One region of the Actinoplanes sp. NPDC004185 genome, then DNA from elsewhere that is predicted to be linked to it. Evidence: predicted binding sites of a transcription regulator. Region 1 holds the regulator's gene; each other region holds the start of a gene.
What was found. Region 1 encodes HrcA, which represses chaperone genes, less so after heat shock. Its sites were predicted from a motif close to GGTTNGCACNCTCNNNNNGAGNGTGCNAACC; they were not measured.
Positions count from the first base shown of each region.

Region 2: groL (chaperonin GroEL) is a predicted target of HrcA. The motif match lies at 1,380-1,410, and genes of this name have one in related genera.
Region 3: groES (co-chaperone GroES) is a predicted target of HrcA. The motif match lies at 1,745-1,775, and genes of this name have one in related genera.

Region 1 covers NZ_JBSGFR010000023.1:61,989-65,261, reverse strand. The annotation lists gene dnaJ (molecular chaperone DnaJ) at 1-824, opposite strand, end outside; gene hrcA (heat-inducible transcriptional repressor HrcA) at 868-1,890, opposite strand; gene ACWEOZ_RS23625 (DUF4870 domain-containing protein) at 2,070-2,804, shown strand; gene hemW (radical SAM family heme chaperone HemW) at 2,845-3,273, opposite strand, start outside.
Region 2 covers NZ_JBSGFR010000018.1:147,765-151,037, forward strand. The annotation lists gene ACWEOZ_RS20315 (GNAT family N-acetyltransferase) at 1-309, shown strand, start outside; gene ACWEOZ_RS20320 (hypothetical protein) at 248-739, opposite strand; gene ACWEOZ_RS20325 (N-acetyltransferase family protein) at 739-1,257, opposite strand; gene groL (chaperonin GroEL) at 1,599-3,221, shown strand.
Region 3 covers NZ_JBSGFR010000067.1:1,729-5,001, reverse strand. The annotation lists gene groL (chaperonin GroEL) at 1-1,227, opposite strand, end outside; gene groES (co-chaperone GroES) at 1,302-1,616, opposite strand; gene ACWEOZ_RS40300 (class I SAM-dependent methyltransferase) at 1,848-3,014, shown strand; gene ybaK (Cys-tRNA(Pro) deacylase) at 3,026-3,273, shown strand, end outside.

The DNA.
Region 1 (3,273 bases):
CGGCAGTGCAGGTCGTCGCCCTTGCGGGAGTAGACGTCGTGGGGGCGTTCGTGGATCTCCACGTACAGGTCGCCGGCCGTGCCGCCGCCCGGGCCGACCTCGCCCTGCTGGGCCAGGCGGATGCGCATGCCGTCCTCGACGCCGGCCGGGATCTTCACGGTCAGCGAGCGGCGGGTGCGGATCCGGCCGTCGCCGGCGCAGGTCGGGCAGGGCTGCGGGATGACCGTGCCGTGGCCCTGGCAGACCTGGCACGGGCGGGACGAGACGACCTGGCCCAGGAACGTGCGCTGCACGGACTGGACCTCACCGCGGCCGCCACAGGTCTCACAGGTGGCCAGGTGGGTGCCGGGTGCGGTGCCCGCGCCGGAGCACTGGGTGCACAGGACCGCGGTGTCGACCGTGATCGGCGCCTCGACGCCGAACGCCGTCTCGACCAGGTCGAGCTCCAGGCGCAGGATCGCGTCGGCGCCCGGCCGGGTGCGCGGCCGTGGCCCTCGGGAGCCACCGCCGGCGGCCGTGCCGAAGAAGGCGTCCATGATGTCCTGGAACCCGACGAACGGGCCCGCCCCGCCGGGGCCACCCGGTCCGCCCGCGCCGCCGCCGCCCGGAGCCAGCGGGTCACCGCCGAGGTCGACGATCTGCCGCTTCTGGTCGTCCGAGAGCACCTCGTACGCCGCGTTGATGTCCTTGAACTTCTCGTGCGCCTCGGGGTCGGGATTGACGTCCGGGTGGTATTGACGGGCCAGCTTGCGGTAAGCGCGCTTGATCTCGTCGTCGGTGGCTTCCCGGCTGATCCCGAGAATTCCGTAATAGTCCTTGGCCACAGGGGTTCGAGTCCTCATGTCTGCCCAGCGCTGAGCGGTTCCGTCAGTTTTGTGCCAGCAAATCGCCAACGTAGCGTGCCACGGCTCGTACCGTGGCGATGGTGCCGGGGTAATCCATCCGGGTCGGCCCCAGCACGCCGAGCCCACCGACGATGGTCGCGCCCGGGCCGTAGCCCGTGCTGACCACCGAGGCCGCCCGCAGGTTGTCGATCTCGTTCTCGTCGCCGATGCGGACCCGGGTGGTGCTCGGCTCCACCTCACCGATGAGCTTGAGGAGGATGACCTCCTCCTCCAGCGCCTCCAGGACCGGCCGCAGCGAACCCTGGAAGTCCAGCACGCCGCCGCGGGTGAGGTTGGCCGTGCCCGCCAGAGCGAGGCGTTCCTCACTGCGCTCCACCAGAGTCTCCAGCAGGACCGAGGCGACGCAGGCCATCGTGGTGCGCTTCTCCGGGGCGCACTCGTCGACCAGCGTCTGCACCAGCGGCGGGGTGTCGGCCAGCTTCTGCCCGGTGAGCTTGGCGTTGATCACGCGGCGCATGTCGAGCACGTCGTCGCCGGGGGTCGGACCGGGCAGCTCCACCAGGCGCTGCTCGACCCGGCCGGTGTCGGCGATCATCACCAGCATGATCCGGGTGGTGGAGATCGGCACCAGCTCCAGATGGCGCACCGCGGAGCGGGCCAGGCTCGGATACTGCACGACGGCGACCTGGCGGGTGAGCTGCGCGAGCAGGCGCACCGTGCGGTGCACCACGTCGTCGAGGTCGACCGCGCCGACCAGGAAGCGCTCGATGGCCCGGCGCTCGGCCGGGCTCAGGGCCTTGACCCGGGAGAGCCGGTCGACGAAGAGCCGGTAGCCGGCGTCGGTGGGCACCCGGCCGGCACTGGTGTGCGGCTGCCGGATGTAGCCTTCCTCCTCCAGCACGGCCATGTCGTTGCGGACCGTGGCCGGTGAGACGCCCAGCTGATGCCGCTCGACCAGGGCTTTGCTGCCCACCGGCTCCTGAGTGGCGACGTAGTCCTCGACGATGGCGCGGAGTACTTCGAGTTTGCGGTCGTCGAGACTCATGTCGTACCCCTCCACCTCTCAGCTGGCACTCCGCGAAGTCGAGTGCCAGTCTACGTCGCCCGCGCCCGCCGCGCGATGATCAGCCGTGCGGGCCTGGGCCACTTAGCCGACTGTCTATTCTCCGACGTCACCCGGGTGTTGCTCTCGCCACGTTCGACGTGCGGTCCTACCGTGTGCGCATGACTGAACCGCCGCGTCCGCCCGGTGAGGGCAATCCCTCGGATCCCACCGCGCCGCTCAACCCATATCCGGGTAACGATCCGACCCCCGGATCGGCCCCGCCGCCGCCCCCGGCGTACGGCTCCCCGCAGCCGCCGACCTACGGCACCCCGCAGCAGCCGCCGACCTACGGCACCCCACCGCCCACCTCGGGTGCCGGCGGTTACGGCCCGCCGCCCAGCTCGGGCGCGGGTGGCTACGGCCCGCCGCCGAGCTCCGGTGCGGGTGGCTACGGCCCGCCGCCCGGCTCGGGTGCCGGTGGCTACGGCCCGCCGCCCGGCGGCACCCCGTACGGCGCTCCCGGCGCCTACGGCCAGCAGCCCGGTGGTTACCCGCCGGGCGGCTACGCCCCGGGCAACGACGACAAGACCTGGATCCTTGTCGCCCACTTCGGTGGCGCGGCGGGCGCGTTCCTCGGCGGCGGCTGCTCCGGCTGGATCGCCCCGCTGGTGGCGCTGCTGGCCAAGGGCAACCAGTCCCCGGTCGTGCGGGCCGAGGCGGTCAAGGCGCTGAACTTCCAGATCCTCTGGTCGATCATCGCCATCGTCGGCTGGGTGCTGACCTGCATCGTGATCGGCTTCTTCGTCGGTATCGCGGCCTGGGCGATCGCCACGATCTTCGGCATCGTGGCCGGCGTGAAGGCCAACAACAACGAGCCGTACAACTACCCGATGACGGTCTCGCTCATCAAGTAGCGCTTCGATGGCGCCGGGCTCCGGCCCGGCGCCATCGGCGTCACGGCAGCAGGTCGCGGATCACGGCGTCGGCCAGCAGCCGGCCGCGCAGGGTGAGGACCACCCGGCCGGCCTCGTACGCCGCCGGGTCCAGCAGGCCGTCGGCCAGCGCCCCGGCCGCGCCGGTCAGCCCGGTCGCGTCCAGCGCGGTCAGCGGCAGGCCGTCGCGCAGCCGTACGCGCAACATCACGTCCTCGACGTGGCGGTCCGCATCGGTCAGGATCTCCCGGCCCTGCCCGGGCGACAGGCCCGCTTCCACCCGCTTCGCGTACGCGGCCGGGTGCTTGACGTTCCACCAGCGCACCCCGCCGACATGGCTGTGCGCGCCCGGCCCGAGCCCCCACCAGTCCCCACCGGTCCAGTACAAGAGGTTGTGCCGGCAGCGGGCGTCCGGCGTCGTCGCCCAGTTCGACACCTCGTACCAGGAGAA
Region 2 (3,273 bases), on a different contig from region 1:
ACGACGTTCCACACCGGCGCTGTGCACGAGGAGAGCGGACGCCTCGTCGCCTGGACGATGATCGCGATCGAGAACGACACCGACTGGCACGCCTGGCAGAACATCACCATCGTCGACCCGGACCACCGCGGACACGGCCTCGGGCTGACGATCAAGAACCACAACCTGCGGTACGCGCGTACGGCCCGCCCCGGCCTGCGGGCGATCGACACCTCCAACGCCGAGGAGAACGAGCACATGCTCCGGATCAACCGGGCGATGGGCTTCCGGCCGGTGGATCGCTGGACCCAGTGGCAGCTGACCGTCTGAACCGGCGCAGCCCCGGCCGCAGCGGAGCCACCCGGTAACCGCCGTGCTCCAGGCCCGCGTGCCGCTCGAAGGCGTTGCGCGTGCCGTAGGTGCCGGTCATCGCCCACGAATAGCCGCAGGACAGCCAGTACGCCGGCCAGAACAGCGGACCCAGCAGCGCGTACTGCCCGGCGTGCCGGCTCTCGTGGGCCAGCAGCGCGGCGCGGCTCTCGTCCAGCAGCCACTCGGCCGTACGCCGGGTGATGATCACCGAGCCGATGGTGAAGCAGGTCGCCGGGGGCGCCTTGCGGCGGTAGCCCTCCGCGATCAGGATGCCGCCGGGGCCGCGGCGCACCTTGGCGCCCGTCAGCGCGGCGATGCCCAGGCCGACCAGCGTGGTGCCGTTCACTGCGGTCAGCACGGTGCGGGCCAGGGGCCACCTGGCGCCCATCAGGCCCGCCGGCGCATCTGCAACTCCAGCAGACCCGGGACGACCGGGTGCGGCACCCGTACGCCGGTGTCCTCGAAGCCCAGCCGCTCGTACGCCCGGACCGCCCGGTCGTTGCCGACCACGACCTCGAGCATCAGCTCACCGCGGCCCATCGCCACCGACCACTCGGCCACCGCCTCGACCAGCTCGCGCAGCACCCCCCGGCCGCGCTGGGGCGGTGTGATGTAGACCGCGAAGACGACCGTCGCGCGCGGATCCTCCGGCAGCACCGTGCCGCCCGCGTGGCCGATCAGCCGGCCCCCGGGATCGGCCACGAACTGGGCCAGCTGGCCGCCGGTGGACGCCTGCACGATCCGGCGCCGGTAGTCGGCGTGCGGCCGGGCCGCGGCCTGGGCCAGGGTCTCCAGGAAGGCGAGCGGGCTGTCGGCCAGCATCTCCAGCCGCAGCGCACGCATCCGGCCCGCGTCGGCGGGAGTGACCCGGTGCACGGTCATGGTGGGCGCGACAGTGCTGGTCATGATGCTCTGCCTACCTCGTCGCCCAGGTGGGGGCAAGTCGGACGCCGATATGTGACCGCCGCGGGCACCCGTGCGGGCGGTCCGTTCTGCTTGCACTCGCCCCAGCAGAGTGCTAAACAAGTGATTGGCACTCGCGCCATGTGAGTGCCAGCAGGTCGGGACGGTGGGGTCACGGCTGCGGCACCGCCATCGGTGCCGGGGCACGGGACCGGTCGTCGCGGGCTATCCGGCTCGGCCTGAGGACGTCACATCGCCAGGTGGTGACGTCCGCATGGTTCTCAACGTGCGGAAAGCGGGCCGGACCGGCCCGGCGCCGCGAATGTCCAGGAGGACAAAGCCGTATGGCCAAGATCATCGCATTTGACGAGGAAGCTCGTCGCGGCCTCGAGAGTGGTATGAACCAGCTCGCCGACGCCGTCAAGGTGACGCTCGGCCCCAAGGGCCGCAACGTCGTGCTCGAGAAGAAGTGGGGCGCTCCCACCATCACCAACGATGGTGTGTCGATCGCCAAGGAGATCGAGCTCGAGGGCACCTTCGAGAAGATCGGCGCCGAGCTGGTCAAGGAGGTCGCCAAGAAGACCGACGACGTGGCCGGCGACGGCACGACGACGGCGACCGTCCTGGCCCAGGCCCTGGTTCGCGAGGGCCTGCGCAACGTCGCGGCCGGCGCCAACCCGATGGCCCTCAAGCGGGGCATCGAGGCCGCCGTCTCCGCCGTCTCCGACGAGCTGAGCAAGCTCGCCAAGGACGTGGAGACCAAGGAGCAGATCGCCTCCACCGCCTCCATCTCCGCCGGTGACTCCACGGTCGGCGAGATCATCGCCGAGGCCATGGACAAGGTCGGCAAGGAAGGCGTCATCACCGTCGAGGAGAGCAACACCTTCGGGCTCGAGCTGGAGCTCACCGAGGGCATGCGCTTCGACAAGGGCTACATCTCGGCGTACTTCATGACCGACGCCGAGCGTATGGAGGCCGTCTTCGACGACCCGTACATCCTCATCGCGAACAGCAAGATCTCCGCGGTCAAGGACCTGCTCCCCGTCCTCGAGAAGGTCATGCAGGGCGGCAAGCCGCTCATCATCATCGCCGAGGACGTCGAGGGCGAGGCCCTGGCCACCCTGGTCGTCAACAAGGTCCGTGGCACCTTCAAGTCCGTCGCCGTCAAGGCCCCGGGCTTCGGTGACCGCCGCAAGGCCATGCTCGACGACATCGCCATCCTCACCGGTGGCACGGTCATCAGCGAAGAGGTCGGCCTCAAGCTCGACGCCGCCGACCTGAGCCTGCTGGGCCAGGCCCGCAAGGTGGTCATCACCAAGGACGAGACGACCATCGTCGACGGTGCCGGCAACGCCGAGCAGATCCAGGGCCGGGTCAACCAGATCCGCGCCGAGATCGAGAAGTCGGACTCCGACTACGACCGCGAGAAGCTGCAGGAGCGCCTGGCCAAGCTGGCCGGCGGCGTCGCGGTCATCAAGGTCGGCGCGGCCACCGAGGTCGAGCTCAAGGAGCGCAAGCACCGCATCGAGGACGCCGTCCGCAACGCGAAGGCGGCCGTCGAAGAGGGCATCGTCCCCGGCGGCGGTGTGGCGCTCGTGCAGGCCGGCAAGACCGCGTTCGACAAGCTCGACCTGGTCGGCGACGAGGCCACCGGCGCGAACATCGTCAAGGTCGCGCTCGACGCGCCGCTGCGCCAGATCGCCGTCAACGCCGGCCTCGAGGGCGGCGTCGTGGTGGAGAAGGTCCGCAACCTCGAAGCGGGTCACGGCCTGAACGCCGCCAACGGCGAGTACGTCGACCTGCTGGCCGCGGGCATCATCGACCCGGCCAAGGTCACCCGCTCGGCGCTGCAGAACGCCGCGTCGATCGCCGCGCTGTTCCTCACGACCGAGGCTGTCGTGGCGGACAAGCCGGAGAAGAACCCGGCTCCGGCCGGTGCTCCGGGTGGCGGGGACATGGACTTCTAAGTCCTTCGCTTTCCTTCAGAGGCGGGTCGCCCGGTTTTCGGGCGGCCCGTCT
Region 3 (3,273 bases), on a different contig from region 1:
GGTGCCCTCCTCGACCGCGGCCTTGGTCGCCGCGATGGCGTCCTCGATGCGGTGCTTGCGCTCCTTCATCTCGACCTCGGTCGCGGCGCCGACCTTGATGACGGCGATGCCGCCGGAGAGCTTCGCGAGGCGCTCGGAGAGCTTCTCGCGGTCCCAGTCGGAGTCCGAGGCCTCGATCTCCTTGCGGATCTGCGCGACCCGGTCGTCGATCTCGGCCTTGCGGCCGCCACCGTCGACGATGGTCGTGTTCTCCTTGTCGACCACGACGCGCCGGGCGGTGCCCAGCATGTCGAGGGTGACCTGGTCGAGCTTGTAGCCGAGTTCGGGGGCGATGAGCTCGCCACCGGTCGCGATGGCCAGGTCCTGCAGCATCGCCTTGCGGCGGTCCCCGAAGCCGGGAGCCTTCACGGCGGCGACCTTGAAGGTCTTGCGCAGGGCGTTCACCACGAGGGTGCTCAGCGCCTGGCCGTCGACGTCCTCGGCCACGATGAGCAGCGGCTTGCCGCCCTGCAGGACCTTCTCCAGCAGCGGCAGCATCTCCTCGACGCTGGAGATCTTCTGGGTGGTGATGAGGAGGTACGCGTCCTCGAGAACGGCCTCCTGCGACTCGGCGTCGGTCACGAAGTTCGGGGAGATGAAGCCCTTGTCGAACTGCAGACCTTCGGTGACGTCGAGCTCGGTGCTCAGCGCGGAGCCCTCCTCGACGGTGATGACACCGTCGCGGCCGACCCGGTCCATCGCCTCGGCGATGAGCTCGCCGATGGTGGCGTCCTGGGCCGAGATGGTGGCGACGTTGGCGATCGCCTTGTGGTCGCCGACCTCGACCGCCTTCTCCAGCAGGGCCTTGGAGACGGCCTCGGCGGCCAGGTCCATGCCCTTCTTGAGCGCGATGGGGTTGGCGCCCGCGGTCACGTTGCGCAGGCCTTCCTTGACCAGCGCCTGGGCGAGCACGGTGGCGGTGGTGGTCCCGTCGCCGGCGACGTCGTTGGTCTTGGTCGCCACCTCCTTGACCAGCTGCGCGCCGAGGTTCTCGTACGGGTCGCTGAGCTCGATCTCCTTGGCGATGGTGACACCGTCGTTGGTGATCGTGGGAGCGCCGAACTTCTTGTCGAGGACGACGTTGCGGCCGCGCGGCCCGAGGGTGACCTTGACCGTGTCGGCGAGCGTGTTGACGCCGTGCTCCAGCAGGTGCCGGGCGTCGTCAGAGAAACTGAGGATCTTCGCCATTTATGGTCCCTTCAACGCACCGGCGCCCTGGACCGGAGAGCCGGGCCAGGGCGGTCAGCACTGTCGGTTAGGTCTTACTTCTCGATGACCGCGAGGACGTCGCGGGCGGAGAGCACCAGGTACTCCTCGCCGGCGTACTTGACCTCGGTGCCGCCGTACTTCGAGTACAGAACGGTGTCGCCGACCTGCACGTCGATCGGAACGCGGTTGCCCTTGTCGTCGATCCGGCCGGGGCCGACGGCGAGGACGGTGCCCTCCTGCGGCTTCTCCTTGGCGGTGTCGGGGATCACGATGCCCGACGCCGTCGTGGTCTCGGCCTCGTTCGCCTGGACCACGATGCGGTCCTCGAGCGGCTTGATCGCAACCTTTGTCGCGGTAGTCACGGGCATACCCTCCTGGGTACAGGTGTTGTCGCCGGCCAGTGGACAGGCCGGGCTGATGCCTCATGCCACCGGGCGGGGCCGTCGTCGCGGGTGCCGGTCCGCCTGGTGCAGGCGCGCATCCCGGATGGGGCGCGCGCTGGCACCCTCAGGTTGAGAGTGCTAATCGGAGATTATGCCGGAACTAGCACTCCGTCAACCAGAGTGCCAGCACGTCACCTCCTAGCAGAATGACTCGCCGTGGACCTCGAACTGCTCGCTGCCCTGCGTACCGCCGAAGGGTCTGCCGCCCTGGCGGCCGCCGCCGACGTCGCCGGCGGCGAGCCGCTGGCCGCCGCCACCGCCCTGCGCGCCCGCGGGGTCTCCCCCGGGCTGGCCTCCGCCGCCCTCACCCAGACCGACCTGCGCCGGCGCGGCTCGGCGAAGTTCGGGGCCGCCGCCGCCACGATGCTTTTCACCCGCCCGGGGCTGGAGCAGGCGACCCGGGCGGTGGTCGCCGACCGGCGGGCGGCCCGGCTCGCGGCGGCCGGGGTGCGCAGCCTGGCCGATCTGGGCTGCGGCCTGGGCTCGGACGCCCTGGCCGCGGCCCGCCGGGGCATCCGGGTCCACGCGGTCGACGCGGACCCGCTCACCGCCGCCCTGGCCGCCGCCAACGCCGAGGCCGCCGGGCTCGCCGGGCTGGTGACCGTGGAGTGCGCGGACGCGACGACCGTGCCGGTGGAGCAGTTCGACGCGGTCTTCGCCGATCCGGCGCGGCGCCGGGCCGGTCGCGGCCGGGTGATGGATCCGCGGTCCTGGTCGCCGTCCTGGGACTTCATCGCCACGCTGCCCGAACGGGTGCCGCGCACGGTCCTGAAGCTGGCGCCCGGCATCGACCACGCGCTGCTGCCGGCCGGCGCCGAGGGCGAGTGGGTGAGCGTCGACGGCGACCTGGTGGAGGCCGCCTTCTGGTGCGGGCCGCTCGCGCAATGCGCCCGGCGTGCCGTGCTGCTGCCCGGCGGGGCCGAGCTGACCGGGTCGGGCGTCGAGGCCGCGCCGGTCGGGACGGTCGGCGCCTTCCTGTACGACCCGGACCCGGCCGTGGTCCGCTCGCACCTGGTCGCCGAGTTCGCCGCGTCGGTCGGGGGCCGGATCGCCGACCCGGAGATCGCGTACGTGTACACCGACGCGCCCGCCGACACGGTGTTCGGCCGGCGGCTCGAGATCACCGACGTGCTGCCGTTCTCGTTGAAGCGGCTGCGGACCCTGCTGCGCGACCGGGGCATCGGCCGGTTGGAGATCCGCAAGCGGGGTTCGGCGCTGGAGCCGGAGCAGTTGCGCAAGGATCTGCGGCTCAGCGGCAGCGCGGGGGCGTCACTGGTGCTGACCCGGGTGGCAGGCGCGCCGACCGTGCTGCTCTGCCGCTAGCCTGCTTGATCGTGGCGAAGAAGGCTGCCGGTACCCCGGCCACTGTGCTGCTCACCGCGCAGAAGGTGGCGCACGAGCTGCACCCGTACGACGTCTCGCCGGACGCCCCCCACTACGGCGCCCTGGTCGCCGCGGCCCTCGGTGTCGACCCGGCCGTGCTCTTCAAGACCTTGATCGCCGAGGTCGACGGCTCGCTGACGGTGGCCGTCGTGCCCGTGACCGGCGATCTTGATCTCAAGGCGCTGGCCGCCGCGGCCGG